3 regions of the Bariatricus sp. SGI.154 genome follow, and region 2 is predicted to be linked to each of the others. Evidence: predicted binding sites of a transcription regulator. Region 2 holds the regulator's gene; each other region holds the start of a gene.
The links. The regulator Rex, encoded in region 2, represses fermentation and respiration genes when NADH is low (regulators of the CRP and FNR family bind a similar motif). The targets are predictions, from matches to a motif close to ATTGTTAANTANTTAACAAT.
Positions count from the first base shown of each region.

Region 1: ACQRBN_RS10755 (glycerol dehydrogenase) is a predicted target of Rex. The motif match lies at 6,137-6,156, and genes of this name have one in related genera.
Region 3: pckA (phosphoenolpyruvate carboxykinase (ATP)) is a predicted target of Rex. The motif match lies at 8,404-8,423, and genes of this name have one in related genera.

Region 1 covers NZ_JBNPMC010000022.1:5,056-17,285, forward strand. Annotated here, with positions in the region: gene ACQRBN_RS10725 (beta-N-acetylhexosaminidase) at 1-643, opposite strand, end outside; gene ACQRBN_RS10730 (PadR family transcriptional regulator) at 764-1,069, opposite strand; gene ACQRBN_RS10735 (DUF2812 domain-containing protein) at 1,126-2,424, opposite strand; gene ACQRBN_RS10740 (PH domain-containing protein) at 2,612-3,019, opposite strand; gene ACQRBN_RS10745 (polyhydroxyalkanoate depolymerase) at 3,009-4,289, opposite strand; gene ACQRBN_RS10750 (hypothetical protein) at 4,258-4,728, opposite strand; gene ACQRBN_RS10755 (glycerol dehydrogenase) at 5,026-6,117, opposite strand; gene ACQRBN_RS10760 (transglutaminase-like domain-containing protein) at 6,405-7,511, opposite strand; gene ACQRBN_RS10765 (helix-turn-helix domain-containing protein) at 7,631-8,722, opposite strand; gene ACQRBN_RS10770 (hypothetical protein) at 8,876-9,268, opposite strand; gene ACQRBN_RS10775 (HEPN domain-containing protein) at 9,213-9,518, opposite strand; gene ACQRBN_RS10780 (nucleotidyltransferase domain-containing protein) at 9,515-9,883, opposite strand; gene ACQRBN_RS10785 (hypothetical protein) at 10,056-10,301, opposite strand; gene ACQRBN_RS10790 (DUF3990 domain-containing protein) at 10,305-10,784, opposite strand; gene ACQRBN_RS10795 (DUF3791 domain-containing protein) at 10,781-10,999, opposite strand; gene ACQRBN_RS10800 (M24 family metallopeptidase) at 11,112-11,798, opposite strand; gene ACQRBN_RS10805 (DUF4160 domain-containing protein) at 11,970-12,230, opposite strand, start outside.
Region 2 covers NZ_JBNPMC010000053.1:11,288-20,850, forward strand. Annotated here, with positions in the region: gene alr (alanine racemase) at 1-352, opposite strand, end outside; gene ACQRBN_RS16375 (NAD(P)H-hydrate dehydratase) at 349-1,857, opposite strand; gene ACQRBN_RS16380 (redox-sensing transcriptional repressor Rex) at 2,002-2,646, opposite strand; gene abc-f (ribosomal protection-like ABC-F family protein) at 2,770-4,695, shown strand; gene ACQRBN_RS16390 (flavodoxin family protein) at 5,168-5,884, opposite strand; gene ACQRBN_RS16395 (DUF6472 family protein) at 5,914-6,090, opposite strand; gene ACQRBN_RS16400 (NADP-dependent isocitrate dehydrogenase) at 6,228-7,424, opposite strand; gene ACQRBN_RS16405 (GntR family transcriptional regulator) at 7,475-8,128, opposite strand; gene ACQRBN_RS16410 (2-isopropylmalate synthase) at 8,207-9,563, opposite strand, start outside.
Region 3 covers NZ_JBNPMC010000018.1:2,556-14,785, reverse strand. Annotated here, with positions in the region: gene ACQRBN_RS09580 (ornithine cyclodeaminase family protein) at 1-265, opposite strand, end outside; gene ilvD (dihydroxy-acid dehydratase) at 319-1,986, opposite strand; gene ACQRBN_RS09570 (LysR family transcriptional regulator) at 2,238-3,104, shown strand; gene ACQRBN_RS09565 (SpoIID/LytB domain-containing protein) at 3,158-4,540, opposite strand; RNA gene ssrS (6S RNA) at 4,719-4,900, opposite strand; gene ACQRBN_RS09555 (alanine/glycine:cation symporter family protein) at 4,983-6,371, opposite strand; gene pckA (phosphoenolpyruvate carboxykinase (ATP)) at 6,691-8,295, opposite strand; gene thrC (threonine synthase) at 8,598-10,085, opposite strand; gene leuD (3-isopropylmalate dehydratase small subunit) at 10,110-10,604, opposite strand; gene leuC (3-isopropylmalate dehydratase large subunit) at 10,604-11,878, opposite strand; gene ACQRBN_RS09530 (citrate/2-methylcitrate synthase) at 12,217-12,230, shown strand, end outside.

The DNA.
Region 1 (12,230 bases), on a different contig from region 2:
GTCCTGGCATATCAATTTCAGGGATCGTCTCGATCTGTCTTTCTGTCGCATAACGAACGATGTCCTTAATTTCTTCCTGTGTGTAGAAGCCTCTGGTAATTGTGCCATCCTCTTCTCTTCGCATAGAGCCTGTCTGATTCAGTTCGGGGAATTTTTTGCTCTCGATTCGGAATCCCTGGTCGTCACTAAGATGCCAGTGGAATTTATTTAATTTGTATTTTGCACACTGGTTAATGATCTTTTTCATCTCTTCCACGGAGAAGAAATGACGGCTTACATCTATCATGAATCCTCTGTATCCATATCTTGGCACATCTTCAATTGTTCCACAACTTAAGTGACCGTTTTCCTCTTCGATGATAGCGGTTAATGTCTGCATGCCGTAGTATTTTCCGGCTTCGGTACTTGACTTTATCACCAGTTTATTCGGATGAATCTCTAATATATATCCTTCATCAGCAATGCTGTCTTCTCTTTTGAATTCTAAGTAAATACCTGTCTCTTCCTCTCTAACCGGCTCTATATCGAATTGATTCGCGAAACTGCACTCACCTTTATACCTGATAGGAAACTGCACCTCACATCCATCTTTCGTTTTAGTCATTTTTCCATTAATTCTTGGAATCAAATTCATTTTATCCATTGTCTCATCTCTCCTTTTTAATGTTAGACAACCGCTTCTATAATGTATCACATATTATACCCGAAACTTTATCTATTGTACAGAAAAAGCATAACAGCACACCACTGACATGCCACAAATTCAAAAATACCGTCTGCCGTCTTCAACCATCGTCTTCAGGCGCTCATATTCTCTCTCTAACATGCTTATCCCCAGGTCTGTAATAATATAAGACTTCCTTCGTCCTTCCTCGGCTGTCCGACGGATCACCTTATTTTCCTCGAACTTAGACAGCATGGCGTATAGTGTCCCCGGTCCTACCTTGATGCGTCCTGCAGAGATCTTTGCCACCTTTTCCATAATATCTACCCCACAGCATTCTTCAGTCAAAGCCAGCAGGATATAGTACATAGGTTCCGTTAATGTCTGAAATTGCTCTCGCGCCATATCCATTCACCTCTCTTTCCATACCATTTGCAGAAAGATATAGCGTATATCTTTATTTATTCCAAATTCAATTTCTCACAGATAATACGAATCTGCGCTTCATCCAGTTTTTTGCCTGATTGTAATACGAGTACAGAATTTTCATAAAGAATGCTGTATCTGACACCAGAATAAGACTCCTCTGTTGATTGGCACACCGAAACTGCATTCCATTCATCTACATTTGCCTTATCTATCGTCAATTCTTTCGCTTTTTCACGCCAAATTTTCTTCAATATCCAAGGATATTTTGTCTGATAGATTTCATATCTGACAAAATCTCTTGACGAATCTTCTGGAGTTACAGCCTCTTCTTGTATATATTCGGCAAAATAATATAAATACTTCCCTAATATTCCATCCAGTCTTCCGATATCTGCGTAATCAGGTTCTCCTGTTGACTCTGTATAATCAGATAGTTTCAATGGAACATTCTGCTCCCAATCTTGATCTTCGCCTAAATCATCTATCATCACAAAGAAAATAGCAAACATAATCATTACAATAAAGCCAATACCTATCTGAAGCAGCCAGTTCTCACTTCTTGAAGGACGCAGGATTGGAATTACTACATAATACATTAACAAAACGAATCCTACTATTACAACCCATGGCATCATGATACTTTGAAATCCTTCATGATATACCAGATATATCATCCGCACATAGCCTATTGAAAGAAGCAATATATACAATAACCTCCAATACAATATTCCGCTTTTTCTTATTCCATATCTTGGAACTACACCAGAATGAAGTTGCCATTTTGACTTTACAGACCAGGCTAGGATTCTCAGGCAGTTTATGCCCGCATTCAAAACAGCCAGTAACATCATAAGCAAGATAACCAACATGATATCGTTAAAAATCAAAGATGCAAAATCAGACACAAAAAACTTATACAAATAAGGCACTGGAATCAAAAGTGTTCCACACAGATTACTAAGCCCTCTGTGCCACTCCGCTTCTTTGATATTCAGAAAACGCTCCTCTGAAGTTACAATTGGTACAGCGTCTTCTCTTTCTCGACGGAAGATACAAAACTTTCTATGACTGTCAATGAACTTCCAGCCGGCCGCCTCACAATATTCTGCATATTCTTTGGCATCAGATTCAGGTCTTGTATCCATCTCTGCTCCTTTTGGAAATACTTCTACGCTATAATGAATTGATTCGGGGATTCCTTTTTCAAAGACCAGCCCCATCTTCCATTCTTTGAAATGCCAGCCATTTTCGGATTGCTGGGTTAAATATTCTGCGAATGTATCACATTCTCGGTATTTGAAGTACTTGAATTCTCTTTTTCTATCTTTCATAGAAGTCAGCCTCCTTCTTGAGTTCATGTATTATCGAGTATCGATATTTCTATCTTTATTATATTATCGACACTCGATATTGTCAATTATATAAGAATAATTTAATGATAGTATTAGAATAATTTGTATCCTCATTTTCTGTTCAAAAAAAAGAAGCATCCCTTAAGAATACTTCCCCATACCGTTCCTATATCATATATTTAATTCCTTTATTGACTTGCATCAATTCTCGAATCAATTCGCCATTGTCCTCCACCGACACGAACACGAGGCTCATCCTGCGCGCTTCAATCCCGACTCTGTCAGAAGACGCCGCAAAAGATGCCGCATAGCCCTTAGTCTTCCGCACAGCAACAATATCCCGTGTAGGAATTGTCTTTTTCAAAAGTCCAAACTGCACGACGATCTGTTTCTTATCAACAATGACTTCATTCCTGAATAAAACCGGAACAAAATACAGATCCACAACAATCAGTCCTATGATATAGATCCATATCCTGGACAAATCAACATATACGATTGTTCCAAAAGTTAACCCATTCAAAAGCGCAGTAACCACATACCACCATTTATCTATTTTTCCTTTAAATGTCATAAAATTCATTATCCTCCTCTATATAGTTTCCTCCATCCATATTCTCCCGTACAAACGGTACTCCCGCTCTCCGGTAAAATACATTATGATGGATATACGCATCCGGGTTCATGGAAGGGCTGATCGTCCCGCCAAGATCGTCATAACTGACATTATGGCGAAACGTATTATGTACCGCTTCCTCCAGGCAGAACATCACGCATCCACCTTCATTCATCCGGCTATAATTATACTGGTATAGCGTCCCGTCTCCGGAATCCGCATCCCATGCCATTCCATCCTGATTAAGCCTGGTATCCACCGCCTCATTATACTGAAGCAGTGCATCCTTGCATTTCCACGGCCAGATAGCCGCCGCCACTTTTCCCATCCGATTCTCGGGGAAACGGTAAATCCTGTCATTCATCTCTCCTGCAGAAGAATCTGCCGTATTATGTTCTATCACCGGACGCAACGCATACATAACCGTAATACTGTCACCGCCAGCTTCCTTCACATAATTGTCCGCAATTCGAATGTCCCTATGCCCATAGATATGATACAAATCCTCCGGCAGTTCTACTGACATGAACTCCCTGCACTTATAAGTATATCCCACCGCAATTCCCCAGCGGCTGACTCTCTTAACAAAGCATCCCGTCACACTTGCACCTTCATACCGGGCAACGCCTGTCTTCTCCTCATCATCCGGTTTCAGACAGGTAAAATAGATTCCGCCGTTATTCATATGCTTGTCATAGACATTGCCATTGACATCCCGTATCACAAGATTCTTAAGGTGAATCTCCCGTAAAGTGCCACCATTTTTTGCAACAATGGCTACCCCTGTACGGTTCATCTTATGGGATGCTGAATACTCCTCCCCTATCATATTTCCTCGATTGGTAATTACCAGATCCTGAATCGTTATATAAGCAGCATCATAAAGCAGTACCGTAGATGATACATATCCTTCCTTTGTATGGGTAGGCGCATCCAGTTCTGTTCCATAATCCTGGTACCAGATTCCTTGACCTTCTCCATGAATAACCGGAGAGTCTCCATCCCCATATGCACCTATCACAATTGGCTCGTCTTTCGTTCCCTGTGCAGAAAGATGCAGATATTGACCGAGAAACACTGATCCGCGTTCCAGAAGCACCTTATCTCCCGGCTGCAGGGATATATTTCTGACTGTTGCAAGAGTCTGCAAAGGGCAGTCTCTGGTTCCATCATTCCTATCATTTCCATTTAATGAACTAACGTAATATGTCCTGGACAATTTTTTCATACTCCTTTTCTTTCAGTCTCTTTTCAATAATCATGCGAACTTCTTCATATCCAAAAGAATCCCCAAAATACCGGGTAAAAAGATCACGATTCTCGTCATAGAATGTTCTTTTCTCTTCTTCTGTAATCTGACACAGTGGATATGGTCCAATATTTTTTCCCTGGTATGTCGTAAAATCCAGTTTAAATCGGGTCAATTCATATTGGAGATACATTACAGGTGTATAATAGCGGACTCCATATACGATCTTGCCTTCAGCCAAATCCTTTTTTATTGTTTCGTTCTTTTGTACCCTTCGCTCTTCCACAGCGGAAAATTCTGTGCTGGAAATTATGTTCATCCATACAGCAATCTGAAGTTCTGCCTGGGCTTTCCTTAACTCCTGTTCAGAATCCAAACTATACTTTTCTATATAAACTTGATTAGTTTCCATCGGCATAATCTATATCCCCCATTTTCTAATCTCTTCAAAATCTCCATGAAATACTTAATATCCTTTTTCTTTCAGTTGATGTACCATGTCTCCTGTTGTTGTAACAAAGACTTAGATTCATTTAACTTCTGCTTCATACTGCTATTATATCCGTAATCTTTTCAATAAACAATCTTAACTTCAGCATCTCCAAAAAGATTAATGGCTGAGGTTACGTCTGTTGTTTAAAAAGATGCCATAATTGCCAATCAACAAGCAATTATGACATCTTTTATGTACGATATCCTAAAAATCCAAATTCAATTACATCTTCGCCGCTTTGCCAAGTGCATCTGCAGCAACAATCGCAGCATACAATTGATCCGGCGTCACATCTGCGACCATATTATGAATAGATTCACCTTCTACACAAGATTTCTCTGCGATAACCTTAATCTCTTCATCTGTAGTCACACCAATCTCTTCCAGTGTCACCGGCAGACCAACTTCCATACAGAAATCCTGTACTTCCTTAAATTCTTCCTTGGAAACTCCTTCTAATACGAGTTGTACCAAAGTACCGAATGCAACACAGTTACCATGCGGAGCACTATGTCCTCCTAAAGCAGTCAAACCATTATAGAAAGAATGTGCTACTGCAAGCCCGCCATTGTCTGCACCCACTCCTGATAAGTACACATTCGCCTCAATAATCGCATCTAAAGCAGGGGTCACTACATTATGTTCGCATGCATGTTTTGCCGCTGCACCATATTCCTTTAAGGTCTCATAACAGAGTCTGCACAGTGCCATGGCTGATCTTGTGATACCGCCGAATTCCAGGCTCGGTGCATCCGTTCTTTCGCATGCCCTTGCTTCAAAATACGTTCCAAGCGCATCTCCCATACCTGCTACTAAGAATTTCACGGGTGCTTTTGCTATAATATCACTGTCCACGATGACTGCTTCTGGATTCTTTGGATAGAACAGATAATTGTTAAATGTCTCATCATCATTATAGATAACGGAAAGTCCTGTACACGGCGCATCTGTTGCAACGACTGTCGGAATAATTACAACCGGAAGTTTCTCATAATAAGCGGTTGCCTTAGCCGTATCAATTGCAGAACCGCCTCCGACACCAACGACAACATTCAGTCCGTTTTCTCTTACGATTTTTCTCATCTTCTCAATCTCGCCGGTACTGGAGATTCCACCGAACACTTCATAGAGACGGACATCCTCTGTCCCTTCAAAACTCATCTCAATCTTATCATGACACATCTTATGTCCACTTCTGGAACAGATGAACAGCCACTTATCGCCTAATTCCTTCATCTCTTCGTGGAATTTCAAAAGAGAATCCTTTCCTTGAACATATTTCTGTGGTGCACGCATCATTCTAAGCCTTGCCATAATTGATTCCTCCATTCGCAGTGTTAATTATTTGACAATCTCATTATAATACTTGCAAGTTGTAATTCAAGATGAATACTTCATAAAAATGCAGGAATTTCGACAGGGCTTTTTGTTATTTTTTTAATCTGCTCACCTCATTTAGATATGGTTCTTCATGATTGAAAGCATCTTTTTCATCATGGATTCCTCCCTGTTATTACACGCTGCAAAAGGAGCTGCTACTAAGTAACAACCCCTTTCTAACATGCTAATCGTTGTTTAGCAATATTCTGCTAACATGTGTTCTAATTGTCTTCTGCAAATGAAATGGAATATACGAAAGTATCTGGTGAATAATAATCCACTGCTTCTCCATCTACTTCAGCGTATGGATATCCAAAATTATTCAACGCTTCTGCGCTCTGTTCAGGAGATAATGTAATATCACGACCTCTTGAAAGTTCTACTCTTTTCTCGTCACAATTGCCCCAATAGTATTCCTGCATCTCTTTGGCTTCATCAGATTCCTTATCCCACTCATTCTTTAATACCGCTTTCAGAACATCCGCAGGATCTGCTGCAACCCATCCGGTGCCAGGCAGATAGAATTCTGCCCAACAATGCTGATTCCCTGTAATATCAGCATCATTGATACGCACGCCGAACATCTCGCGAGCAGGGATACCAGTTGAACGGCATAATCCAACAAAAACAGAATTAATGTCAGTACATTTTCCGCCCTTTGTTTCCAGTAACACGCATACATCGCCTTTACCACATCCTACCACACTTTCGTCACGGTTCATATTCGCGATAATCCAATCATAGATTGCTCTGGCTTTGCCAAGATAAGTTGTCTCATCTTTCGTGATCTCATCTGCCAGTTCTTTGACTTCTCCATCTACCGGAATTGTGCTGGAAGCTTTAAGATACTCATCCAAATCAGCGTCTACGGTGCCCTCTTCCACTAACTCAGGACGTAAGATCTCTGGTCTTACCACATGGAAAGACAGGCTTGCTGTACGGCTTTCCGGCTCTGCATCAGCGTCCCATTCCACATACAGCATCTGATTGCCAAGGGCATCCTCATTAATCTCTGCATCCACGCCATTTGCATCAAATTCTACATCTTCAATTGTCTGATAGTCATTCGTCTGAGCGACTGGTACCCACACGCGTACTGTCTTGCCCTTCTCATACTGGGACATATCGATGTTGAAAGTAACGGTTCCGCTCTGGATAGCGCCTTTGGCTGTCTCCTCCTCCGGCTCTGGCGTCTCCTCAGAGGCATCGTCAGCTGTTTTGGAGGAATCACTGTCGTCTGAATCGCTGCTTGAGTTGTTGCCACAGCCAACAACTAAGGTCGTGATCATCCCAATGCATAATAACGCTGCAATTATTCTTTTTTTCATAACTAGTCTCCTTTCGGCATATAATATCTATTATTTTCAAAGCATATCATTTTTTCCAATTTAAAAAAGTGATAATGTTACATTTATTGCAACCTATCACTTTTTTACCTCGCAAACATTCAGATCATTTTAAATAGTCTATCTTTGTCCAAAATCTCAATCTTCCCATATCCGCTTTTGATAATCTGGTCTTTTGCCATTTGCTTCAAAACCTTTGTTACAATCTCTCGTACACTTCCAATATCTCTGGCAATATTATCATGCGTTACAGAGATTACAGTTGATTTTTGACGCAACATTCCATCCCAGAGATATTGTGCAATTCTCTGATCTATCTTTTTAAACAGTATCTGCTGTATGATCCACATAACATCTGAGAATCGCTCCGCAGTCTTCTTATATATGAAATTCTCCAGCAAAAGATTCTCTTGCATAATCTGTTTCAAATCTGCTGCAGGAATCGTCACAGATTCTGTATCTTCCGTTGCCTCAATTAAAACATCAAAATCAATCTCTTGTATCAGGCAGGCAGCTGAAAACACACAGATATCTCCAGGGAACAGACGGTATAATGTTACATCACGCCCTTCATCAGAAATAATATATACCCGTAAACATCCTTTCCGAATGATCATCAGTCCTTTACAGCCATCAGAATACCGATAGATCTGGCGGTCCTTGCTAATTAATTCCATCCTCCATCCATCAGAAATCCGTTTTTTCTGATTGTCAGTTAGAGACTCCCAGAAAGGAAACACGGAAGCAAAATCAACGGCTATCTTGTCTTTTTGCCAGACATTGATCTGACCGCTTATGATATCTTTGCGTAGCTTCAGTATATTATTTTCAATCTCTTTAATTATGTTTTTGAATTCTTCATCGGATTTATTGCAAGGATCTGAAATCCCCCATTCAAATTCAATCTCGCACGGAATATGTACACATTCCACGTTGCATCCCATGTATACAATAATATCAACTTTTGGTAATGCGGATATCGGCTTAGGTCTTTGTCCTTTTTCTATCAGATCTATTCCATGTGTTATTTTCATCATCCGAAGCGCACAATCCTTTATATTTTCACTTTCTTCTATACCTGCCGAATAACATTCCATGACATCTGATGCAAACATCTTCCCAAGCGCCTCTGCGATCTGACTTCGGCATGTGTTCTTTCTACAGAGAAAAGCAACTCTCCACTTCTTATCCAAAGTTTTTCTCCTAACATTCTTATGTTCTTGCTCACAATTATACTACCAACACTCAGGAAATATAAAGAATTGTTCTGTAATCATTCATTGAAAATGATAATATCTGATACGATATAGTTGGTTTTTAAATAGAAGTTCATCTTACTCGTTATTTTAGTATCCTTTCTCTTTCAATTGATGTACCAGCGTTACAAAATATTCCCGCACATCAAAATCCTGAATATTTTCTCTGTTCAGGTCAATCATATCTCCATGAGAAATCCCTCTGTCCCCTGTTGTTGTAAGAAAGGTATAATCCGCTCCCCACGGAAACGAAGTCTCTGCCACAAGCCCATCATTTGGCCCGTCAAAATATTCTACCAGATAATGCGAAAAATTCAAAGGGAATCTTTCAAAACGCCATTCCGCAGATGCCAGGTGAATGATCTTAATAAGGACAGCCAAATGCACGACCGGAATCCATCCACAGACGATTCCAATTACTCTCCACTTAATTCCAATCTGAGAAGAAGTGAAGTAGACACGGATAATGCCGCTCCAAACCAATTGTATCTAAATCTAATCCTGGTTTTATTTCATTTAACCTTGAGGCAATTTTTTTCATATTGTGTTTTCTCAACAAATCAGACACATCTTCATCAACCCAAATTTTATCCAGATATCCTTTCAGGAACTTTTCTGCAACCTGCTGGCATTGTACTGCAAGTTGATTATAAAATGTACTTTTTATCTTCAGTATGGATTCCAGATACTGTAAATCATTTTCCGCAATATCTAAATATGTATTTTTTATCATCTAATCACCTCCAAAATTACTTTTTTATCACGATTGACTACATTTTCAAAAACATTCTTCGTTTTTTCAGATTCTTCATTTTGGAAGACAATATCCGTTCGAATTCCTTTGATTGGTTCATCCAATGTCCAACGAATGTCTGCCGCAAGTACCCTGTCATTTATCTTATGTGCCGTAAGTAGCAAAAGATCAACATCGCTGCTGCTTCGCACCTCTCCACGCGCACAACTCCCGAAAAGATATATTTTTTTCAGATCAGGAATATCAGCATTCAATATATATTGTACATCGTGTTCAATTTTTTCAACAAATCTGCATGGCAGATTTTCATAATTCTCTTTATATATTTTTATATTTTCCTGCAAAACAAATCCCTCATAATTTATTTGAATTTCTTAATGATATTATATCCATAAATCACACTTGAAACAATCACATTCTCAAAACTGAGATTTTATGATTTGTTATTCTAAGTTTGATCTAAAACCTCATTTACTTATGATATGGTTCTCCATAACAGATATAAGTGAGGTTTTATTATCTATCATTTTCCACTTCATCAAATAGATGTGGCTCATTTTCAATCAAATCTTGTACAAGATATTTATAGTCCATATTTTCTATACCATATTTCCCTTGTTCAATTTGCTCTGCCAATCTGCTATGATAATAGATATCCATTGCCTGCCGCAATTTTATCCCTTTTATCTCTGCTAAATACTGAATCATTGATTCTTCCAGATTTTGTTTGTAGAAAATGTCCAAGTTCTTCTTGTTTGTCATAACTTATTCCACCTTATATGATTTCTGATATATCAATTTCTCATCTAAAACATTTTGATTTACAATGCATATCTGATTATTCATCTTATAATAGCGCAACTCCTGTAAAGCCTTTTCTTTATCCCACAACCCTCGAAAATACATATCAACCGTTTTAAACACATCGTCATTCGCAACTGCACCGATTATGATATCATATGTTTGATATATCGTTTCACCTCTGCGGCATGCACATACAAAATCTAACCACTTTTCATTTTCTTCATTAAATCGCAAAACTCTATATTCTCCCAAATCATCAGATAATTCATAGACATTTACAATTGCATCTGATTGCTGTCGAAGTCCTTTTCGCAAAGCCCATTTTTCTGCTTGCTTTTGATATGATGTAAGATAAAAGCCCTTCCCGAAATCTAAAAAATTTTTAGAAAATGACACATTCGGATGATTTATTCTTTTAGTAGTTCCATGATATAAAATCATACAGCAACTCCCTTTTCCTTTACAAATTCAGTTATGTCTTCCACTAAATATTCTGTGCCCAAAGTATGCAATGTATCATAGCATACAAATATATAATCGTCTAAAATGCGTGTTCGATTTAAGATATTATACACTTGAGATGGCGTTTTTTCCCATTTCTCTGCCAGATTGTAAATAAGAAAAACACTAAATTTCAACTCTTTTTTTGTACACATAAATTATCAATCCTTTTAGATTATCTTTATAAACATTATAATATAATTCCTATATTCAAAATTATTAATTTTCTAAATCTATTAAAACAAAATTGTTGCGAAATATTATCTCCTATAATTCAACCACTTTACCAGATTCAAAGTAATATATATTTTCTCGCTTATACCCATACTTTGAACCGGTAGTACTTATATGAGGTTCAAATGTAAAAAATGCGACCTCTCCCAAATGGGTCTTATTCCCCTTTTCAATATAAATTCTATCATCTTTTTTCTTTACTATTGAATGTCCCAGATTCCCCATAAAGTCAAGATTCATATAGCCATTATTCTCGATAACCCGATTCATATAATAATACAACTCTTCAAATGTTGTCTGTGCTGTTACAAATCTACACATTTCTTCGTGAAGAATTTTTTCGGTTAGTATTCCTCTTTTCCATTCATCGTTTGCTATATTTTCATTTTCTACCACTTTTCCGTTTTCAACAACAAGAGTTCTTGCATAATCTCCCCATATATCAACGTTCTGTGGGCTTAAATCTATAGTAATAATATCATTATTTCCAATAACTCTGTCACTGGTTTTGTATTGTGTGCCGGAAATTGAAACATTAGTTTCATCTCCTGCAAATACAAAAGCACCTATATCCCAATACCAAAAGGAATCCGCTCCAAGTTCCAGCATTTTACGCTCACACATTTCTCTTATCTCAAGAAGCGACATCCCTGAGTGAATATGATTCCTTGCAAATTTAATAGTATCTTTTGCTATTTTCTGTACTTCTTGATATTGCATATATAACCTCCGCATACACTCAATTTTTTGACTTACCGTAAGTAATTATACCATAGTTATACCTTTGCATCATATTCTTAATAATAAAAAACCTCATTTATTTGTGATATGGTTCTCCATAACATATGCAAATGAGGTTTACAAATTCGAAATTAAACTTAATATTATTACCTAGTTTTCTCCATAAAATCCTTTTTCACTTAAACTCGACCATTTCAAATACATCTCTTTATAATTTTCCTTTATAAAAGATTGAATAATTCTAACTTCACGATCATTTAAAATTCCTTTATTTTGGAGAACGGAATCTCCATCATTTTTCACAAAGAATTTTGCCGATCCTGCTTCTGTTAATTTCCGATCACTCGCATGAACATGCATACATTCGATGATACAATGAGAGGTGAAATATAAATAGTAACCGCACACTTT
Region 2 (9,563 bases):
CCAGATCAGAGACTTCTTTTGCCATCTCTGTCGTATATACCGTCATACGAATCTCATAATCCAGCATATCCTGATATTGTCCCGGGAAGATGCATCCCAACACCAGGATCGGTTTCGTAATCCCCTGGCGCTTCATTACAACCGCGTAATCCAAAGTTGCAATCGCATATCCCCATATATATTCCTTCGGCAATAAAAATCTGGCAACCTGCATCGCTCCATGCCCATAACCATCTGATTTGATGACTGCCAGCATCTTCGTCCCGTCTTCCATATTCTTCTTCATCATCTCAACGTTATATTCGATTGCATCCAGATCAATTCTTGCACAGATTCTTGTATATTGCTTCATTGTGATCCTCCTGTTGTCTCTATTTCTTTCAATGCGTCACTTAAGTATTCTATCAGATCTCTGGCAAGCACGCTATAACTGCCTTTGGCTGCCCTCGCGTAATCGCCTGCCCTCCCATGCAGATATGTTCCCAGAACTGCTGCATCGTGACACCCAAGTCCCTGTGCCATCAATGCCGCAATGACACCTGCCAACACATCACCGGAGCCTGCCTTCGCCATCGCCGCATTGCCTGACAGATTCACATAAGGATGAGAATCCAGGGATGCAACTACAGTTCTGGAATCCTTAAGCACACAAGTCCAATGATACTGCTTTACATATTCCTCCAGAATCTCCATCCTGCCCCTCTTCAATTCCTCCACGCTTAATGAAACAAGCCTGGACATCTCTTTCATATGAGGCGTAATAATGATATCTGTCTTAATGCTGTCTATATATTCTCTATGCTTTGCCAGCAGATTCAATCCATCTGCGTCGATCAGACACGGAACCTCCGCGTGTGTAAGCGTTATCCTCAATATCTTTTCAGACTGTTCGCTAAGCCCAAGCCCTGATCCTATACAGATGATATCTGCCCAATCTAAAAGTCCTAATAATTCTTCCTTATCGTAATGATCGTAGGCAGTCACGATAGCCTCCGGAAGCTGCTGCTGCAGAATCATGCGATTCTCTTCCGGAGTATAGATCCGTACCAGCCCTGCGCCGGTCATATATGCTGCTTTAGCATTGAGATAGGCAGCACCGGACATTCCTTTACTGCCTGCAATGATCAGAAGCCTTCCATAGGTGCCTTTATTCGAGTCAGCTTTTCTTATCGGAAGTATCCTCTGGTATTCCTCCCTCTCCAGCGTATATGCCGCTTGCTTATCTACGGAAGTCTTTTCCATGCTGATTCCAATATCTGCTATGATTACTCTGCCAGCATACTCCTTTCCGGGATAGAACGCAAGCCCTAGTTTTTCTGCCTGAAAGGTCACGGTAATATCTGCTTTGAATGCAATCCCTAAGATATTACTCTGATCGGAGGATATCCCGGACGGCATATCGACAGCGAATTTGATTCCGGAAGTTTCGTTCATCCGCTGGATAATCTGAAAATATCTTCCCTGAATCTCGCGGCTTAATCCCACTCCGAAGATTGCATCTATTATGATACTATATTCACCATCCTCGAATTCGTTGCATATCTCTACACCAATTTCTCTTAGCATATGCATCTGACTTCTTGTCTCATCCGTACAGTGTGATACATCTCCTACAAAACACACTTTCGCAGGATGATTTCTTCCCGCCAGTAGCCTGGCAATCGCGAACCCATCACCACCATTGTTCCCGGAACCGCATACAATACAGGGACTTGATAGATCCAGTTTTTCCTCTTCCATTACCTCTACACATCTTAATGCGGCTCTCTCCATTAATTCCATTGACGGGATGCCTAACTCCTGAATTGTATACTGATCCGCCTGTTTCATCTGGAGACCATTTACCAAATATCTCATCTTTTCACTTCCATCATTAAAAATATCATTCTCACCCTGATAGATTCTACCATCGGTAATTCTTTATTGATATATCATAACATAAAAGGACGTGTAAAGCCCGGGCATATAATAGATTCCGGTCATTACACGTCTTTGTTCTTATTATTTTTTGTGTTCTTCGTTATAGCGGCTGATGTTATAAGACAACTGCATAAGACTCTCTGATAAATGTACGTTCTCAACAATAATATGCTCCGGCAGATTCAGATCTGTATGTGCAAAATTCCAGATCGCACGAACGCCATTCTCAACCAACATATTCGCCACTTCTACTGCCTTGTCCTTCGGAATCGTAAGAACAGCAATCTCTACATCGTTACTCTGAACGAATCCCTTTAACTCATCCATCATACGAATCGGTACACCTCTGATTGCAACTCCCTGTAATCTCGGGTTCACATCAAAGATACCCTTCAGAATAAATCCTCTCTTTTCAAATGCCGCATAATTGGCAAGTGCCTGTCCCAGATTACCGGCTCCGATAATAATAATATTATGGTCTTCTTCCAATCCTAGAATCTTGCCGATCTCTGTGTATAAATACTTTACGTTATACCCATAACCCTGCTGTCCAAATCCGCCAAAATTGTTAAGATCCTGACGAATCTGTGATGCTGTTACCTTCATCCGCTTGCTCAAATCATTGGAGGAAATACGCTCTACCCCATTCTCCAATAACTCACCCAGATATCTATAATATCTTGGTAACCTTCGAATCACCGCTTGAGAAATCTCTCTTTCTTCCACTAATCTCACCTTCCATCTCCATTCTAAGAATTATTATATAGAATTGTCGGATTAAAGTCAAACTTTTAGTTGTATTTTGTTCTATTTTCGCTATAATTAAAACGAACGAAGAAGGAGGATATTATGATATTAGCATGTCACGGAATCAGCAAAGCCTTCGGTGAAAAGGTAATCGTAGCCGATGGCTCCTTTCATATAGAAGATCATGAGAAGGCAGCTCTTGTAGGACCTAACGGTGCAGGAAAGTCTACTCTTTTCAAGATGATCGTAGGCGAACTTCCCTCGGACGGCGGAGAAGTTATCCTTACCAAAGGCAAGACACTCGGATATCTTGCCCAACATCAGGAAATGCAGAGCGGAAGTACCATATACGAAGAAGTCAAACTTGCCAAAGCAGATATTATCGCAATGGAGAAGCAGATCCGCTCAATCGAGTTAGAATTAAAACATCTGGAAGGCGAAGCCTTAGCATCCAGACTGGAGACCTACAATCGTCTGACAGCGGCATTCGAGCGTGAGAATGGCTATGCTTATGAAAGCGAGATTACTGGAGTCTTAAAAGGTCTTGGCTTTGATGATACAGATTTTTCCAAGCCTGTGGACACGCTTTCCGGCGGGCAGAAGACTCGGGTATCCCTTGGCAAACTACTGCTTACCAAGCCGGATATACTACTCCTAGACGAGCCTACCAACCACTTGGATCTTAATTCCATCGCATGGCTTGAGACTTATCTTTTGAATTATCCAGGTGCTGTCTTAATCGTGTCCCATGACCGATATTTCCTGAACCGAGTGGTCACCAAGGTTCTGGAGATTGAATTGGGCAAACTTATGACATACATGGGCAACTATACCGATTATGCTGAGAAAAAGCGTCAGATCCGGGATGCCCAGTTAAAAGAATATTTAAACCAGCAGCAGGAAATCAAGCATCAGGAAGCGGTCATTGAAAAACTCCGTTCCTTTAACCGCGAAAAATCAATCAGGCGGGCAGAGAGCCGCGAAAAGATGCTTGAAAAGATCAAGCCTGTGGAAAAACCTGTGGAGATGAATACCGAGATTCATCTAACATTAGAGCCTTCCTGCATCAGCGGTAATGACGTACTGCATATCGAACATCTTGGCAAATCGTTCCCGAACCAGACTTTATTCCAGGATGTGAATCTGGATATCAAGCGCGGAGAACATGTTGCTATTATCGGAGACAATGGGACGGGGAAGACCACGCTTCTTAAGATTCTGAATCAGGTAATTCCTGCAGATACAGGGACATTTACGCTGGGTACGAATGTAGAGATTGGCTATTACGATCAGGAGCACCATGTACTTCATATGGAAAAGACCATCTTCGACGAGATCTCCGATGACTACCCGGATCTTACGAATACGAAGATCCGTAATATGCTGGCTGCCTTTTTGTTCACTGGTGATGATGTATTCAAGCGTATTGGTGACTTAAGCGGTGGAGAACGTGGCCGTGTATCCCTTGCCAAACTAATGCTTTCTAAAGCAAATTTCCTGATCCTGGATGAACCGACCAACCATCTGGACATCTCATCCAAAGAGATTCTGGAAAAAGCATTGAATGATTATACGGGAACCGTTCTTTATGTATCTCACGACCGTTATTTTATCAACCAGACTGCATCCAGGATTCTGGATCTGGTGAATCAGACTTTCGTGAATTATATTGGTAATTACGATTATTATCTGGAGAAGAAAGAAGAACTGACTGCAGCATATGCGGGTGGTAATCATGCCGGCTCTGGCACTTCTGCTTCCCAGTCAGAAAACGTATCCGAATCCAAACTCAGCTGGCAGGAACAAAAGGAAGCCCAGGCAAGAGAACGGAAACGCCAAAACAATCTTAAGAAAACGGAAGAACGGATTACGCATCTTGAAGAGCGGGATGGCGAGATTGATGAGATGATGATGCTCGAAGAAATCTTCACAAATTCTGTAAAATGCCAGGAACTGGCAAAAGAGAAGGCGGCGATTGCTGAAGAATTGGAAGAATTGTATGTGAAGTGGGAGGAATTGGCGGAGTAGATGGAATTTTGTTCTTGAAGAGTAATTTGTAAGATGTACGGCAGAGAGGGGCAGTATGGGCGTTCTTATCCGACTCCAATCGCCTACAAACCGTAAGTTCAAAAGAGGTCTGGAATCAGGAATCGAATGTAATCGTCGGAGAAAATCTGAAAGATTTTTCCGACTCAGACATTCTTGAATTCTGTGCTTGTGGCACAGAATTCATCCTGATTTCAGACCTCTTTTTTACCAACGGATTGTACGGCTCTTCTACGGATATGAACGCCCATACTGCCCCTCTCTGCCTGACATTCTTATGTATGACTCTTCACGAACAGGGAGGATTCCTGGCGGAGATGTGATGGAAGGGTATCGGATGGATAACAGATTGGGAGTGGAACGAATTAATATTCATGAAGTAAACAGAAGTTTTTTTCCGGCCCACAACTTCCCTGCTCTTGCACCGTACACTTCCGCCACTCCACTTTCTCCATTAAATTCCCTCTTTCTTCCCCCAAGGCCGCTCTTTCTCAAGCCACCCCTTCTCTTTCCAATACTCCTGATCGACAGGATTCATCCCTTTCTTATGCATGCTTCGCATAATATAGAATAATATCTTCGTCTTAATCCCAGGTTTTACCTTTTCAGTATCACGTTTTAACTTAAGAACGATTTTATCAATTTCCAGTTCAATCTTATCTTTCTTAGCCTTTTCAACCTCTTCCCATGAAGTAGCCGCTACCGCAACTCCATATGTATAAATTTTTGCGATGCCCCAGAAAAACAGGCTGTCTTTGATATCCTTAAGTGTTGACTTCATGCCGCCCCCCGCTGCTGTCGTAATGCAGACTGCCTGCTTGCGGAACATAGATTCTTCTGGCCTGTGTACCATAAAACGATAGCCGTAATGATCTAATAGAGCTTTTAATGCACCTGTTACGTGCATGACATGAACAGGTGAAGTGAATACAAGCAGATCCGCTTCGTCAATCATTTTGGTGATCCGTTTCATATACATCAGATAATCTAAGCATTTTTTTTCGCTGTCCTTAATGCAAACTGCACATCCACGGCAGAATTCCGGCATATCCTTTGGCAGAAATAACTCACTAATCTGATCTTCTTTCTTGGCTATCTTCTCAATCAGCATCTTGCCAATATGGTAACTCGATCCCTTCCGCATAGTACCATTGATCATCAGTATATTCATCTTGTATACGCCCCCATTTCTTATTGTATCTACATCTGATGTCTTACGATTGCATACTCATCCCCGTAACTATAATAGGGACAGTCGTGGTATGTATTGGTTACGAACTTATATAATTCATCCTCATCCAAATTCATCTGGCAAGTGTAACATTCATAGTCCTCATCATATTCATAATGAGCACAGGATTCACAATTACTTTTCATAGTATCAATCTCCTCCCAGAAAAAAAGTATAGCACAATTTGTCTGATGGGTACAGGACATTTTCCATTTGGGTACACCCTAAAACGCAGTTTGGGACGTAGTAAAAATGCAGTTTACTACGTCCCCTGTTAAAATAATCACAATTTTTCTGCGATTGCTTTAATAAAGTCTTCGCTGTTCAGCACTGTCGGATTCTCCATCGTGGTAATCAACGCCAGATCCTTCGTCATCTTGCCTTCCTCAATCGTGTCAATTGTTGCCTTTTCTAGTTTATCTGCGAATGCCATTAATTCAGTATTGCCGTCTAATTCACCACGTTTTCTCAAAGCGCCTGTCCATGCGAAGATAGTTGCTACTGAGTTGGTGGATGTCTCTTCTCCCTGCAAATGTTTATAGTAATGACGCTGTACAGTTCCGTGTGCTGCCTCGTACTCATAATATCCATCCGGAGATACCAGCACAGAAGTCATCATAGCCAGTGAACCGAATGCTGAGGATACCATATCACTCATAACATCGCCGTCGTAATTCTTACATGCCCAGATATACCCTCCCTCAGACTTCATAACACGGGCTACCGCGTCATCAATCAAGGTATAAAAATAAGTAATTCCCGCTTCTTCGAACTTCTCTTTATAATCCGCATCGAATATCTCCTGGAAAATATCTTTGAAGGTATGGTCATACTTCTTAGAGATTGTATCTTTAGTTGCGAACCACAGGTCCTGCTTGGTATCCAAAGCATAATTGAAACAACTTCTTGCAAAACTTTCAATAGACGCATTGATATTATGCATTCCCTGTACAATTCCTGCATCGTCAAAATTATGTACCAGTTCTCTTGTCTCTGATCCGTCTTCTGCGGTATACACAAGTTCTACTTTGCCTGCTCCCGGAATCTTCATCTCAGAACCTTTATACACATCACCGTAAGCATGTCTTGCAATCGTAATAGGTTTCTTCCAGTTCTTCACACAAGGCTCGATTCCCTTTACCACGATCGGCGCACGGAATACCGTCCCATCTAAGATTGCACGAATAGTTCCATTCGGACTCTTCCACATCTCTTTCAGATCATATTCTGTCATACGTGCGGCATTCGGTGTGATGGTTGCACATTTTACCGCAACTTTATATTTCTTCGTTGCATTTGCGGAATCAATGGTTACCTGGTCATTGGTCGCATTCCTGTGTTCAAGTCCCAGATCATAATATTCCGTATTCAGTTCGATGAATGGCTCCAGAAGATTCTCTTTAATCATCTTCCAGAGAATTCTTGTCATCTCATCTCCATCCATCTCTACAATTGGTGTTGTCATCTTAATCTTTGCCATGTCTAATCTCCTCCTGTTTCTTGGCTGTCCGCCTAAGTGAAAATATGCATCTATTCCATGATATGCAGGTTCTCCATTACGTTCATTATATGTCTGTTGGCGAGTTTCTCTGCCCGATCTGCGTCTTTTTGCTTAATGGCATCCAAGATTCCTCTGTGTTCCTCAATCGACTTTTCTGCCCTGTCTTTTGCCCCTACAGACAAAGTACGCGCCATCTTCACATATTTATGAAAATCAGATAATACATGTTCTAGTATACGACTATCAGACGCTTCATACAAGACTTTGTGGAATCTTCCGTCAAGTTCCGATACCTGTGCTGCTTTTCCTTCGCCTTTTTTTCGAAGGTGGAATTCTGACAGCAGCACGATCTCTTCCAGTTTTTCAATCTGTTCATCTGAGATATTCTCCGTTGCCCATCTGGCGCATAAACCTTCCAGCATAGACCTTATCTTATAGATATCATGGACATCCTTTTGGCTGATTCCTGTGACGTAAGCCCCTTTATTCGGAATGATCGTCACCAGACCTTCTAGTTCCAATTGACGTAATGCCTCTCTTACCGGAGTCCTGCTGACTCCTAATTCTTCCCCAATTGTAATCTCTCTCAATTCATCGTGATCTTTATAAACACCCGCGAGAATATCTTCCCGCAATTTTCGAAATACCTTTCCCCTTAGGGAATGATCATGATATTCTTCCATTTTCCCCTCCAAAGACAGGCATGCTGTCTTTCTTTCAAGTAATTCATTGCTACCCATATGTAATTTCTCTGACAAATATTATATAAGGGCGATGCCTAATCTTTTGCTTGCATCGTCAATCACAGCAAGCAATTCTTCATCTGTCAGAACAGTTACTCGTCCTTCCTCATACTCTTTGTCAACCCAAGCTTTCACCATTGCTACCAGTTCAGTGTTCTTATCCACTTGTTTCTCCTCTGGTAAATGGAAATACGTATTAATCCAATGTGCAATTCCTGCAAGTCCCGAGGTATTGGAAACTGCCACAAGCGGCGGACGTTTCAGAAACTTATCCGTATCAAATATATTATAGATCTCTTCATTCTTTAACAAACCATCTGCGTGGATTCCTGCTCTCGTAACATTAAAATTCTTACCAACGAACGGTGTTCTGGACGGCACCTTATATCCAATCTCTTTCTCATAATAGTCCGCCAGTTCCGTAATTACGGTAGTATCCATTCCATCCAGGGTTCCCCGTAATTGTGCATACTCGAATACCATTGCCTCCAACGGTGTATTACCGGTTCTCTCTCCGATTCCAAAGAGCGAGCAGTTCACTCCACTTGCTCCATAGAGCCATGCTGTTGTAGAATTGCTGACTGCTTTGTAGAAATCATTATGCCCGTGGAACTCAATCAATTCACTTGGTACTCCCGCATGTACACGAAGTCCATAGATGATACCCGGAATAGATCTTGGAATCACCGCACCCGGATAATTCACGCCATATCCCATCGTATCACAGACACGGATCTTAACCGGTATCTGGTATTCATCCATTAATTTCATCAGTTCCAGACAGAACGGAATTACGAAACCATAGATATCTGATCTTGTAATATCTTCCAGATGGCATCTTGGACTTACACCCGTCTCCAAACACTCACGCACTACAGACAGATAATGGTTCATACATTCCCTTCTCGTCATCTTTAATTTATAAAAAATATGATAGTCAGAGCAGCTTACCAGGATTCCCGTTTCCTTCATTCCGATTTCTTTCACCAATTCAAAGTCCTTCTTACTTGCCCGAATCCAACTGGTCACCTCAGGAAACTGATATCCTTTCTCCATACATTTATAGACAGCGTCTCTATCCTTCTTGCTGTACAAGAAAAATTCACACTGCCGAATCTTTCCATTCGGACCGCCTAATCTGTGAAAATAGTCATAAAGCGTAACTATCTGCTCCGTGCTATACGGTGCACGCGACTGCTGTCCATCACGAAATGTAGTATCTGTAATCCAAATCTCATCCGGCATACTGTGCGGAACAATACGATCATTAAACGCTATCTTCGGAACCTCATCATACCGAAACAGATTACGGAACACATTCGGCTTATCCACATCCACAAGGGGATACATATGTTCCTCTAATTGTAATAGATTC
Region 3 (12,230 bases), on a different contig from region 2:
ACAATACCTGCGCCGGAGAAGACGGAAGCCCTTCATCAATATTATGTGGGAAGATATTAATAATCTTCAGAGATGCCGTATCCATCTCTTCCACATAAGCCGGCATGAATAAAAAACACCCTTCATATCTTGGCGCCTGGATATTGGTGCGAAGCGGCGCATCGCATTTCCCTTCTACCACCAATGTAAATGCTTTCTTATCCGCCTCAATCGCGTCTTTCATAGAAAATACCTTTTTAATGTCTTCCCGATTCAATAATAACATATTCTCATTCTCCTATTCTTTTCGTTTTCCCATCTATCTCTAATCGATAATTCTTAAGTATATTTTGCATCCAGCGGCCATGGCTGCATCGCCCCGCCTTCTTCTGCCGGTCGGCACATCTGGGCATAAATATTCAGGCATCCTTTCTGCTGCTTCAGTTGTGGCTGTACCCAATTTTTTCTCCTCTCTTCCAATTCTTCATCGGATACCAGCAGATTCACGGTTCCGCCAGGAATATCAATCTCAATCTCGTCTCCATTCTCCACCAGCGCGATTACACCGCCATCGTAAGCCTCTGGCGATACATGTCCGATAATCGCCCCAAAATTGAACCCCGAAAATCTTGCATCCGTGATAAGGCCACAACTCTTATCCAGCCCTTTGGCAATCAAAGCATCAATACTGAGCATCAATTCCTTCATATCCGGCGCCCCTTTACATCCTTCGTAACGAATCACAATGATATCACCCGCGACAATCTCACCTTCCTGAATCGCAACGAATGCCGGATAATCTCCCTCATAGACCTTCGCTTTCCCCTTTATATATCTCACTTCATCATAAACAGCGGTAGGTCTTACGATTGCACCCTTGCCGCAAAGATTGCCATACATAATCTTAAGCCCCGGAAGTTCGGATACCGGATTCTCAAGCGAGTGAATCACTTTATTCGGCTTCGATTCTACTTTTGCAAGCATTTCTCCCCATGTCGTGCCATACATTCCCGGCGCATCCGTAAATATCTTGCCTTCCAACTGCTTCATCACCTGCATCACTCCGCCAGCATAGTGGAAATCAACGACCGTATAAGGACCACTTGGAATCACAGCATTGATACATTTGATCTCCTGGGCATATTTATCAAAATCTTCATACGTAAGTTTGATTCCCATCTCATACGCATAGGCAAGCAGATGCAGCACCGCATTTGTAGATCCGGCAACCGCCATATCAAACATAATAGCATTCAACAGAACTTCTTTCGTAATCAATTTGGATGGCCGCATATCCGTCTTCACCATCTCTACGATATATTTCCCGGCACTTCTTGCAAGCCGGATTCTTGCGTTATCCGCCGCTGGTGTCGTCGCAGTTCCCGGGAGTACAAGATTCAGCACCTCGCCTAACATCTGCATCGTATTGGCAGTCCCCATGGATGGACATGCACCATAGGATGGGCACACACTCTCTTCCAGGTCAAAAAGTTCGCTTTCTTTTGCACCGGAAAAACGAGCTGCATCAAGATCCGCTTCCACTACCGTCTTTCCACAGTACTGACCAGCCATCATAGACCCACCCGTCACCACCATTGCCGGTATATCGAGACGCATTGCCACAAGATAACATCCCGCAATAATAAGATCACAGGAAGCAATCATTGCCAGTCCGTCAAAATGATGAACCCGAGATACGAACTCCACAGACATAGCCACGATATCACGCCCAATCTGTTCGTATTTCATCTCATCACTTCCATTTGCAACATTCCCACAGGTTGCCGGAATCCCGAACTCCACCGGTACACCGCCTGCTGCCCAGATTCCTTCTTTGACCGCATCACAGATTCTTCTTAAATGTGCAGTTCCCGGCGATCCTTCCATATAGGAGTTCGGCACACCGATATGCGGCTTTTTCCGGATATCTTCATCCGAATACCCAGCCGCTTTCATCATGACACGCCTGTGCGCCGCATCTGCTCCATTCCAATACTCCTTACCCATAGCACTTCCTCCTAATATACATTATTCTTTCTTCACGATACCGAATGACAATTATTTATCTTTTGTGTATAATATATCTATAAAAAAATGAATTGAAAAAGTAATTGAAAATTGACGAACTGTTAAATTTCTTTAACATATGTATGTGTTTTAGTACTTTTATGAACAAAACCATACAGTCGTCCAATTTTTTTTACGTTCCTGTTCATTTTTTATGACTATCATCTAACATTGATAAGAGGATAATGATTGTGGACAAATATCAGATTATTTTAGACGTCTGCGAGACGAAAAACATCTCGAAAACAGCAAAAAAATTAAATTATACCCGTTCCGCTGTCAGCCAGTGTATTAAGAATTTTGAACAGGAAATCGGACTTTCCATATTCAATCGTTCTAAAACCGGCATGGAACTGCTGCCAAATACGGAGTCAATCATCGAACAGCTTCGTATCATCTGCGACGCACAAAATCAGATACAACAGATTGCCTCGAATCTTACAAGCCTTGACAGCGGCTATATCCGCATCGGAACAATCCAAAGTATCTCTTACCATATTCTCCCAGATATACTACGGCTATTTTCCGATACATATCCGAATATCACATTTGACATTATAGTTCAGGATTTCCAGCCGCTGACAGACTCTTTGAACTCCGGACAATTAGATTGTATCTTCACCTCAAAATTTGCCATACCATCCGCAAACTTTGTTCCGATTATGAAGGATGAACTGATGCTGGCAACACCCAGGAATCATCCTTTGGCAGAAAAACTCTCCATCTCCCTGGCAGATATTGACAAGGAGGATTTCGTCCTTTCAGCCGATAAATTGGATTTTGAAACCGGAAAAATCTTCGAAATGAATAATATCCACCCTAAGATTCGATATCAATTAAACGAGGATTTTGCCGCACTCAAGATGGTGGAAAAAGGATTCGGCATTACAATTCTTCCAAAGTTATTGCTTCACAACGCACCGTTTGATGTATGTGTCAGATCCTTTACCGAACATTTTTCACGAGTACTTGGCGTGGCATGGTCCAAAGATATTCCTCCATCACTTGCACTTTTGAAATTCCTTGACTATGTAAAAAAGTTAGAATTGTCACATTGATTCTTGCAAATGTACCGGTATATCAGCGAAAGGGGCTATGATTCCTTCTGAATCTATAGCCCCTCAATTGTTATATCACAAAAGAACAACGTTAATATATCCACATAATTCTTTCCTTTTTTCGCCATCTCATTGGCCCCATTCTGGCTCATTCCAATCCCGTGACCATACCCGCCGCCTTCTATCACGAAAGCATCTCCTTCTCTTCGGATTGTAAAAAATGCGCTTGGAAGTAACGCAGAACTGGGCACCGTCGTCCCATCCTGCTTGCAGATCTCATATCCACTGCCGCCAAAGGCTCTTCGAATCTTATTCTCCGTATCTACTGTTACCGTCCCCTTGTCTCCTGTTGCACAGATCTGAAGCGCCACATCCCCAGGCCCGGTTTTCGTAACTTCCACACTCTGCAAGGTTCCGACATCCTTCCCCGTATTCAACCCTATCAGGTTCGAAAGCGTCTCCACCGGTACCACCGCCGTCCAACGATACCACGGCAGTTCTTTCTCATAGTCTCCATCTTCATCTTTCACTTCCACCGCCTGAAGATACTGATTCCCCTCATTACCTGCCGTTCCCCATGCTTCCGGACTTGTAGTCCTTCCACAGGAAGTAGAATAATAATAAGTTGTGGCAACCTGTCCCTGATACCGCACAACCTGTCCCGCCGTCTCCTTTACCGCCTGACTGGATGATTCCTGAGCCGGAGAGTTCCCATACACCTGATAATCCGTGCTGTCATTCACATGTGCCTCGTATTCTGGGTACGCATAGTCCTGCATCTGCTGATAGGCATAACTTCTTGCACACACCACCTGGGCTTTTAACGCTTCTAATTCGTAAGATGCCGGCATCTCACTTGGCACCACCTTACATAGATAGGTCTCCACCGGCAATTCATTGATCACTGCAATTCCTTCCGCTGTAGTCCGAAGTTCCAGTGTTCCGGCATAAGACGGCGTTCCGTACCCTCTCTGTATACTATGTATAGCAACTTCCCCTCCGTCATGTGCACAGATACGTATGCTGCCACTTTGGAATCTCTCGTCATCCGGTACAATCGCAAGCATCTGTCCGGCTTCTATCTCTTGTTGCTCCTCTCCACATGTAACGGTCAATCCAGTCTCTGAGGATAATACCACACTTGGATGTACAATGTTCGCATATCCATTCGTCATAATCAGCACTCTGATATTCGGATTGTCGATCTCCTGTTTCGGTTCCTGCACTTCCTCTTCCTTCTTCCTCTCTACCCTTTTATGTAGTTCAGGCTTTCCCGGCATCACTGCCGACAACAGGCTGCCGACAATTAGCAGGCTGACACATACAAGCAATCCATATAGAAAGATACGCTCTCCTCCATACCGATTCCAGTTGTTCCAACTCTTCCATCTATTTCCAGATCTTCTATTCGTCTTCTTTCTGTAATATCTACTCAATCTATCGATATCCTCTTGTCCAATGCTCTTTTCTCAATGTATGCTTTGTCCCGGTATAATATACCGTCATTTACTTTCGCATCACCACTATCTCAGAAAATCATACTCCCAATGATATCCATCCCTAATAGTATATATTAAAAAGACAGCCGATAAACGACTGTCCTTCATCTTTTGTATGTCCCCCAAAATGCCGGTTTCTGTATTTTGACTCCTAGCCGTAGCCAGGTGGGTGTCCGCATCCGCTTTTCTGCCTTCCACTGCACGTTCGGAGGCTTGACATATTACGGAGATATAAGAGTCCCGTTTAAAGTTTTGTAGGTTCAAAATTACAGAAGTTATCGAGCATCCCAGGTTGTTACTGAGGATATTATAACCTATTTACATAGAATTTACAACTGCTTCTCTGAAAATCCAGAAAAAATGTATCATCTATGTACGATTATTTTTCTTTTGCAAAATGCTCGCGCACCAGTTTCACAACAGTTCCTGATAACAAGAACAATGCAACTAAGTTCGGGATAGACATCAGTCCGTTACATGTATCTGCAATTCCCCAGATGATTCCGAGATCTACTGTTGCACCAAGAATTGCTACCAGTGAATAAACGATAAAGAATGGTTTTACAATCTTAGTTGAAAATACGAACTCAATACAACGTGCGCCATAAAGTCCCCATCCAAGAATCGTTGAGAATGCGAAACAGCACATCGCAATTGCTGTAAAGATAGATACCCAGTTACCATAACTGGATGTAAATCCGGAGATCGTAAGTTCCGCACCTGCTGCTGCTCCCCACTCAATACCTTCGCCGCCAAGCAGGATTACAAGGGCTGTAAGTGTACAGATAACAATCGTATCAGCAAATACTTCAAAGATACCGAACATGCCCTGTTTTACCGGCTGGTCTGTATCTGCACATGCATGAGCGATAGATCCGGTACCAATACCAGCCTCGTTAGAGAAGATACCACGTGATACGCCTCTTCTCATACTTACAAAGAGACTTCCTACCACACCACCTGTAAATGCTGATGGATTGAATGCACCAACAAAGATTGATTCAAATACTGCCGGTACAGAACCAATGTGCATGAAAACAACTCCAAGAGCAAGGATAATATAGAAAACAGCCATAAACGGCACCAGTTTTTCTGTTACGCTTCCGATACGCTTCACGCCGCCAAGAAGCACGATTGCTACCAGAATAGCGATTACGATACCGATGATCAGATTAACCGTTCCTACCTGTCCATCCCCAATGATACCATAGTTAAGAAGGGCAGAATCAATGGATGCTGTAATGGTATTTACCTGAGTCGCATTACCTGTTCCCAATACAGTTAATGAACCAAGTGCTGCATAGATGACTGCCATCCAGTACCAATTCTTTCCAAGTCCATTCTTAATGTAATACATAGGACCGCCAACATAGTCGCCTTCTGCATTCTTCTCACGGAAGTGTACAGCAAGCGTAACCTCTGAAAACTTCGTACACATACCCAGAAGTGCAGATACCCACATCCAGAAAACAGCTCCCGGACCTCCGATTGCAATGGCTCCAGCTACACCCGCAATATTTCCCGTTCCTACGGTAGCCGCAAGCGCAGTACAAACTGCCTGGAATGGAGTAATACTTCCCTCTTTTGCCTCTTCCTTTGAGAAAATCTTTCCAATAGAATTCTTCAGTGCATACCCAAACTTACGGAATTGGATGAATCCGGTACGGCAGCTTAACACAAGCCCTACGCCAATGATGCAGACCATTGCTGGCACTCCCCAGACAAAGTCGTTAATCGCTGAATTAACAGCCTCAATGGTTTGTAACATAGTTTGTTCCTCTCTTTCATATTTTTGATAACGATACCTGTTAATCTAACAATATCATATAATTCTCAAATTGTATACAATTGATATTTTTTAGTCATGAATGATATTTTTTGTACAATCTTTTATGATTTTTACAGCACATTCAACAAATTTTTCACAATAGAGAAACATACCTACAGGACTTGCCACTATCAGTTCCATCCGGATGCATTGGCAGCCAAAAAGGAGTGATTCCTCCTCGAAATCACTCCTTAATATTCACGCTTGAATTATATTACTTCTTAGAAGTTCAAAGAACCCTTTCAGTTCTAACCTCTTCTTATAACTGAGGACCAGCAGAAACTAATGCCTTACCAGCTTCGTTTCCTTCGTATTTTGCAAAGTTCTTGATAAATCTTCCTGCCAGATCCTTAGCTTTCTCTTCCCACTCAGCAGCATCTGCATAAGTGTCACGAGGATCAAGGATTGCCGGATCTACACCCGGAAGTTCTGTTGGTACTTCAACGTTGAAGTATGGAATCTTCTTCGTTGGTGCATTCAGGATATCACCATTCAGGATTGCATCGATGATACCACGTGTATCCTTAATAGAGATACGTTTGCCTGTTCCGTTCCATCCTGTGTTAACCAGATATGCCTTAGCGCCGCTCTTCTCCATTCTCTTAACAAGTTCTTCTGCATATTTTGTAGGATGCAGTTCCAGGAATGCCTGTCCAAAGCAAGCAGAGAATGTAGGTGTTGGCTCTGTAATACCACGCTCTGTACCAGCAAGTTTTGCTGTAAATCCTGACAGGAAGTAGTACTGTGTCTGCTCTGGTGTCAATACAGATACCGGAGGAAGTACACCGAAAGCGTCTGCAGACAGGAAGATTACGTTCTGTGCTGCCGGTGCTGCTGATACCGGACGAACGATCTTCTCGATATGATCGATTGGATAAGATACACGTGTATTCTCTGTTACACTCTTATCTGCAAAATCAATCTTACCTTCAGCATCTAATGTTACGTTCTCAAGAAGAGCATTACGCTTAATTGCATTGTAGATATCTGGCTCAGACTCTTTGTCCAGGTTGATAACCTTAGCATAGCATCCGCCCTCAAAGTTGAAGACACCATTGTCATCCCAGCCGTGCTCATCATCACCGATCAGGAGACGCTTAGGATCTGTAGACAGAGTTGTCTTACCTGTTCCGGAAAGTCCGAAGAAGATTGCTGTATTCTCGCCGTTCATATCTGTATTTGCAGAACAGTGCATAGAAGCGATACCCTTCAGTGGCAGATAGTAGTTCATCATAGAGAACATACCTTTCTTCATCTCTCCGCCGTACCATGTATTGATGATAACCTGCTCACGGCTTGTGATATTGAATACGACTGCTGTCTCTGAATTCAGACCTAACTCTTCATAGTTCTCTACTTTTGCTTTAGAAGCGTTGTAAACAACGAAGTCTGGCTCAAACTTCTCGAGTTCTTCTTCTGTAGGCTGGATAAACATATTCTTAACAAAATGAGCCTGCCATGCTACTTCCATGATGAAACGGATAGCCATACGAGTATCTTCGTTTGCTCCACAGAAAGCATCTACTACATAAAGTTTCTTGTCGCAAAGTTCCTTGATTGCGATATCCTTTACTACAGCCCATGTTTCCTCAGAAGCCGGATGGTTGTCATTCTTATATTCATCAGAAGTCCACCATACAGTGTCCTTAGAGTTTTCATCCATTACAATGAATTTATCTTTAGGTGAACGTCCTGTGTATACACCTGTCATTACATTCACTGCTCCAAGTTCACTCTCCTGACCTTTTTCGAAACCTTCCAGATCGGCTTTCGTCTCTTCCTCAAATAATAATTCATAAGAAGGATTGTGTACAATCTCTGTGGTTCCGGAAATACCGTACTTGCTTAAATCGATTTTCGCCATCTTCATCTAACCTCTTTTCTTTCATATTCACTTTCGCTATGTCATCGTATCTTTGTATCAATATACTTCCACAGCGACATTTGCTTTATTATCGCATTTCCCCATAGAAAAGTCAATACTTTAACAATGTTTTCGCGAAGGTCAATTATAGTTATAATTCATTTATAATATAAACGTTCTTTATAATTATGCCAAAAATCAATAAAAATGCAAGATTCACATCCCAATCTTGCATTTTTATGTGCAAAAATTTTTATCAGTTTTTTCCAATCCTTTTACGGACACAGATAGACTACTGGCACTTACAGTTTAAGAATTCCTTTTACCGTCTCTTCCATCTTGTCTGCATCACATTCCAGAGTATGAAGCACCTGTGCATCCAGAATGTCCTTAATTGCCTGAGGCATGGTAACCCCTGAGACACTCTGCAGTTCCTCTAACAACCTGAATTCATCCGCTGATGCATATTTATCATCAATTGCAGTCATAACGCTCTTCACAAATTTGTATGGACTTGCAGTAGAGGCAATCACGCACTTCCGCCCATCTTTACTCTCTTCTTTGTATTGTCCGCAGACATAGGAAGCAACTGCAGTATGCGTATCCATAACATATCCGGTCTTGTCATATACTGCCTTGATACTCTCTGCTGTCTTCTCTTCTGAAGCGAAGCCTGCTGCAAAATCAGCAAGTCTATCCTTCATATCAGATGTAATGGTATAACTTCCGCCATTCTTCAATTCTTCCATCAGTTCCTTCGTCTTCTCTGAATCTTCACCTGCGATCAGATAAATCAGACGTTCCAGATTGCTGGAAATCAAAATATCCATAGACGGGGATGATGTAAGCATGAACTCCCTGTTCTTGTCATAAGTGCCCGTCTCAAAGAAATCAAACAGAACTTTATTCTCATTCGAAGCACAGATCAGCTTATCAATCGGCACTCCCATCTGCTTCGCATAATAAGCAGCCAGAATATTACCAAAATTCCCTGTCGGAACCACTACATTGATCTTCTCTCCGTCAGCAATCTCTTCATTCGCCAGAAGTTTCGCATAAGCGTAGACATAATATGCCACCTGCGGAACCAGACGTCCGATATTAATAGAATTCGCAGAAGAGAACTGGTAGCCCTTGCCCGCCAGTTCCTTTGCAAGTTCCTGATTCTCGAACATGGCTTTCACGCCACTCTGCGCATGGTCAAAATTACCGTGAATTGCAACAACGTCTACATTACTTCCCTTTTGCGTCACCATCTGGAGTTCCTGTACCTTGCTGACACCATTCTTAGGATAGAATACAATAATTCTGGTCCCTTCCACATCCGCGAATCCTGCCATAGCCGCCTTGCCGGTATCTCCTGAAGTTGCAGTCAGGATTACAATCTCATTCTCCACATGATTCTTCTTCGCAGATGTAGTCAGAAGATGTGGCAGGATGGATAATGCCATGTCCTTGAATGCAATCGTTGCTCCGTGGAACAATTCCAGATAATACGTATCATCTACTTTTACCAGAGGCGCAATCTCTTCCGTATCAAACTTGCTGTCATAAGCCTTACCAATACAGTTCTTCAATTCTTCCTCTGTAAAGTCAGTCAGGAACTGCTTCATAACCGCATATGCAGTTTCCTGATAAGACATATCCTTCAACTGATCCATAGAGACATCCAGAACCGGAAGCTCTTCCGGCACAAACAATCCTCCGTCCGGAGCAAGCCCTGTCAGAATCGCTTCAGAAGCTGTTACCTTAAGATTCGAATTTCTTGTACTTTTGTAATGTAGATTCATCTTTTTTCACCCTTCTATCATTCTTTAGTCCGCTTTTTTGCTATTAGTATACTTCACTAGTCCGCCTGCCGCAATCAGTTTCTGCATGAATTCCGGGAATGGCTGACCCTGGAACTGGGTTCCTTTGGTACGGTTATAGATCTTGCCGCTGTCAAAGTCCACTTCCACTTCATCTCCTGCTTCAATACCTTTCGCTGCTTCCGGACATTCGATGATCGGGAGTCCGATATTGATTGCATTTCTGTAGAAGATTCTGGCAAATGTCTCCGCAATTACGCAACTAACTCCCGCTGTCTTCAAGCAAAGCGGCGCATGTTCTCTGGAAGAACCGCATCCAAAATTCTTATCCGCCACAATCAGATCCCCTGGTTTCACCTTATTCACGAATTCCGGATCAATATCAGCCATTGCATGGCTTGCCAGTTCCTGTGCATCAAAAGAATTCAGATATCTTGCCGGAATGATAACGTCTGTATCTACGTTATCGCCATATTTAAATACATGTCCTAATGCCTTCATTATCTGTCACCTACTTTCTCTGGATTCGCAATACATCCTGCGATTGCGCTTGCCGCTGCCACTTCTGGAGAAGCAAGATAGATTAGGGAATCCACATGTCCCATTCTTCCTACAAAGTTACGGTTCGTCGTGGACACACATCTCTCGCCTGCTGCCATAACACCCATATGACCACCCATACAAGGTCCGCAGCTCGGTGTATTAACTGCACATCCGGCGTCTACGAAGATGTCCAGGAGCCCTTCTGCAATACACTGCTTATAGATCTTCTGTGTTGCCGGAATTACCATAACACGCACATCCTCATGAACCGTATGTCCCTTAAGGATTGCCGCCGCCTTTCTCATATCTTCCATTCTTCCATTGGTACAGGAACCGATCACTACCTGATTGATCTTAATTGGATCCATTGCCTCGATCTCATCAATCGTCTTAGCATTGCCTGGAAGATGCGGAAACGCAACGGTCGGACGGACTTCTGACAGATCAATCTCAATAACCTCATCATATTCAGCGTCTTCATCTGCTGTATAGATCTTATATTCTTTCTTAGAATGCTCCTTCATATATGCTTCTGCTTTCTCATCAATCGGGAAGATTCCATTCTTAGCGCCAGCTTCAATTGCCATATTCGCCATAGTAAAACGATCATCCATAGACAGGTTCGCAATACCGTCTCCAACAAATTCCATAGACTTATACAGTGCTCCGTCTACGCCAATCTTGCCAATGATATGAATAATTACATCTTTACCACTGACATACGGTCCCGGTTTTCCGGTCAGGACAAACTTCAGCGCACTTGGAACCTTGAACCATAATTCTCCGGTTGCCATTCCTGTTGCAATATCAGTAGTTCCAACACCCGTTGAGAATGCTCCTAATGCTCCATATGTACATGTATGTGAGTCAGCACCGATAATACACTCTCCGCCAACTACGACTCCTGCCTCCGGCAGAATCGCATGTTCCACACCGGATTTCCCCTGCTCAAAGTACCAGGTAAGTCCCTGCTCTCTTGCGAATTCTCTGATGGATTTGGAATTCTCTGCTGATTTGATATCCTTATTCGGTGTAAAATGATCCGGTACCAGTACAACTTTATCCTTATCAAATACATTCTCAGCCATCTCTCTGAAAATTGGCAGTGCCATTGGTCCGGTAATATCATTCGCCATAACTACGTCTAATTTCGCTTCTATTAATTGTCCGGCTACCACAGAGTCAAGTCCTGCATGAGCCGCCAATATTTTCTGCGTCATTGTCATTCCCATCACGACAACCTCCTATTCTTCTGATTAATCTTACGTGCTATTCTAACACAGGTAAATATTGTGATGCAAGAAAGAATCTGGAAGAAGGTAAGAACTATCAAGGATTTTTTATTCCGGACAGTGTATGCAGTGCAGAAACTAATGCATATGGAAGATGTGATGTTTGCAGCAAGAGTATAAAAATGCAGGAAAATGTATAAAGCGGAAAAAAATTCTTGTATTATGGCAAGTTTTCGTGTAGAATAGGTGAGAATTCATGTATTTGTTAATCAACACCAATTAGTTACAAGGATGTAATGTAATAGGTGTTTTTTGTTTTTTGGAAGATGGAGGTATCTATGGGAGAGAATGG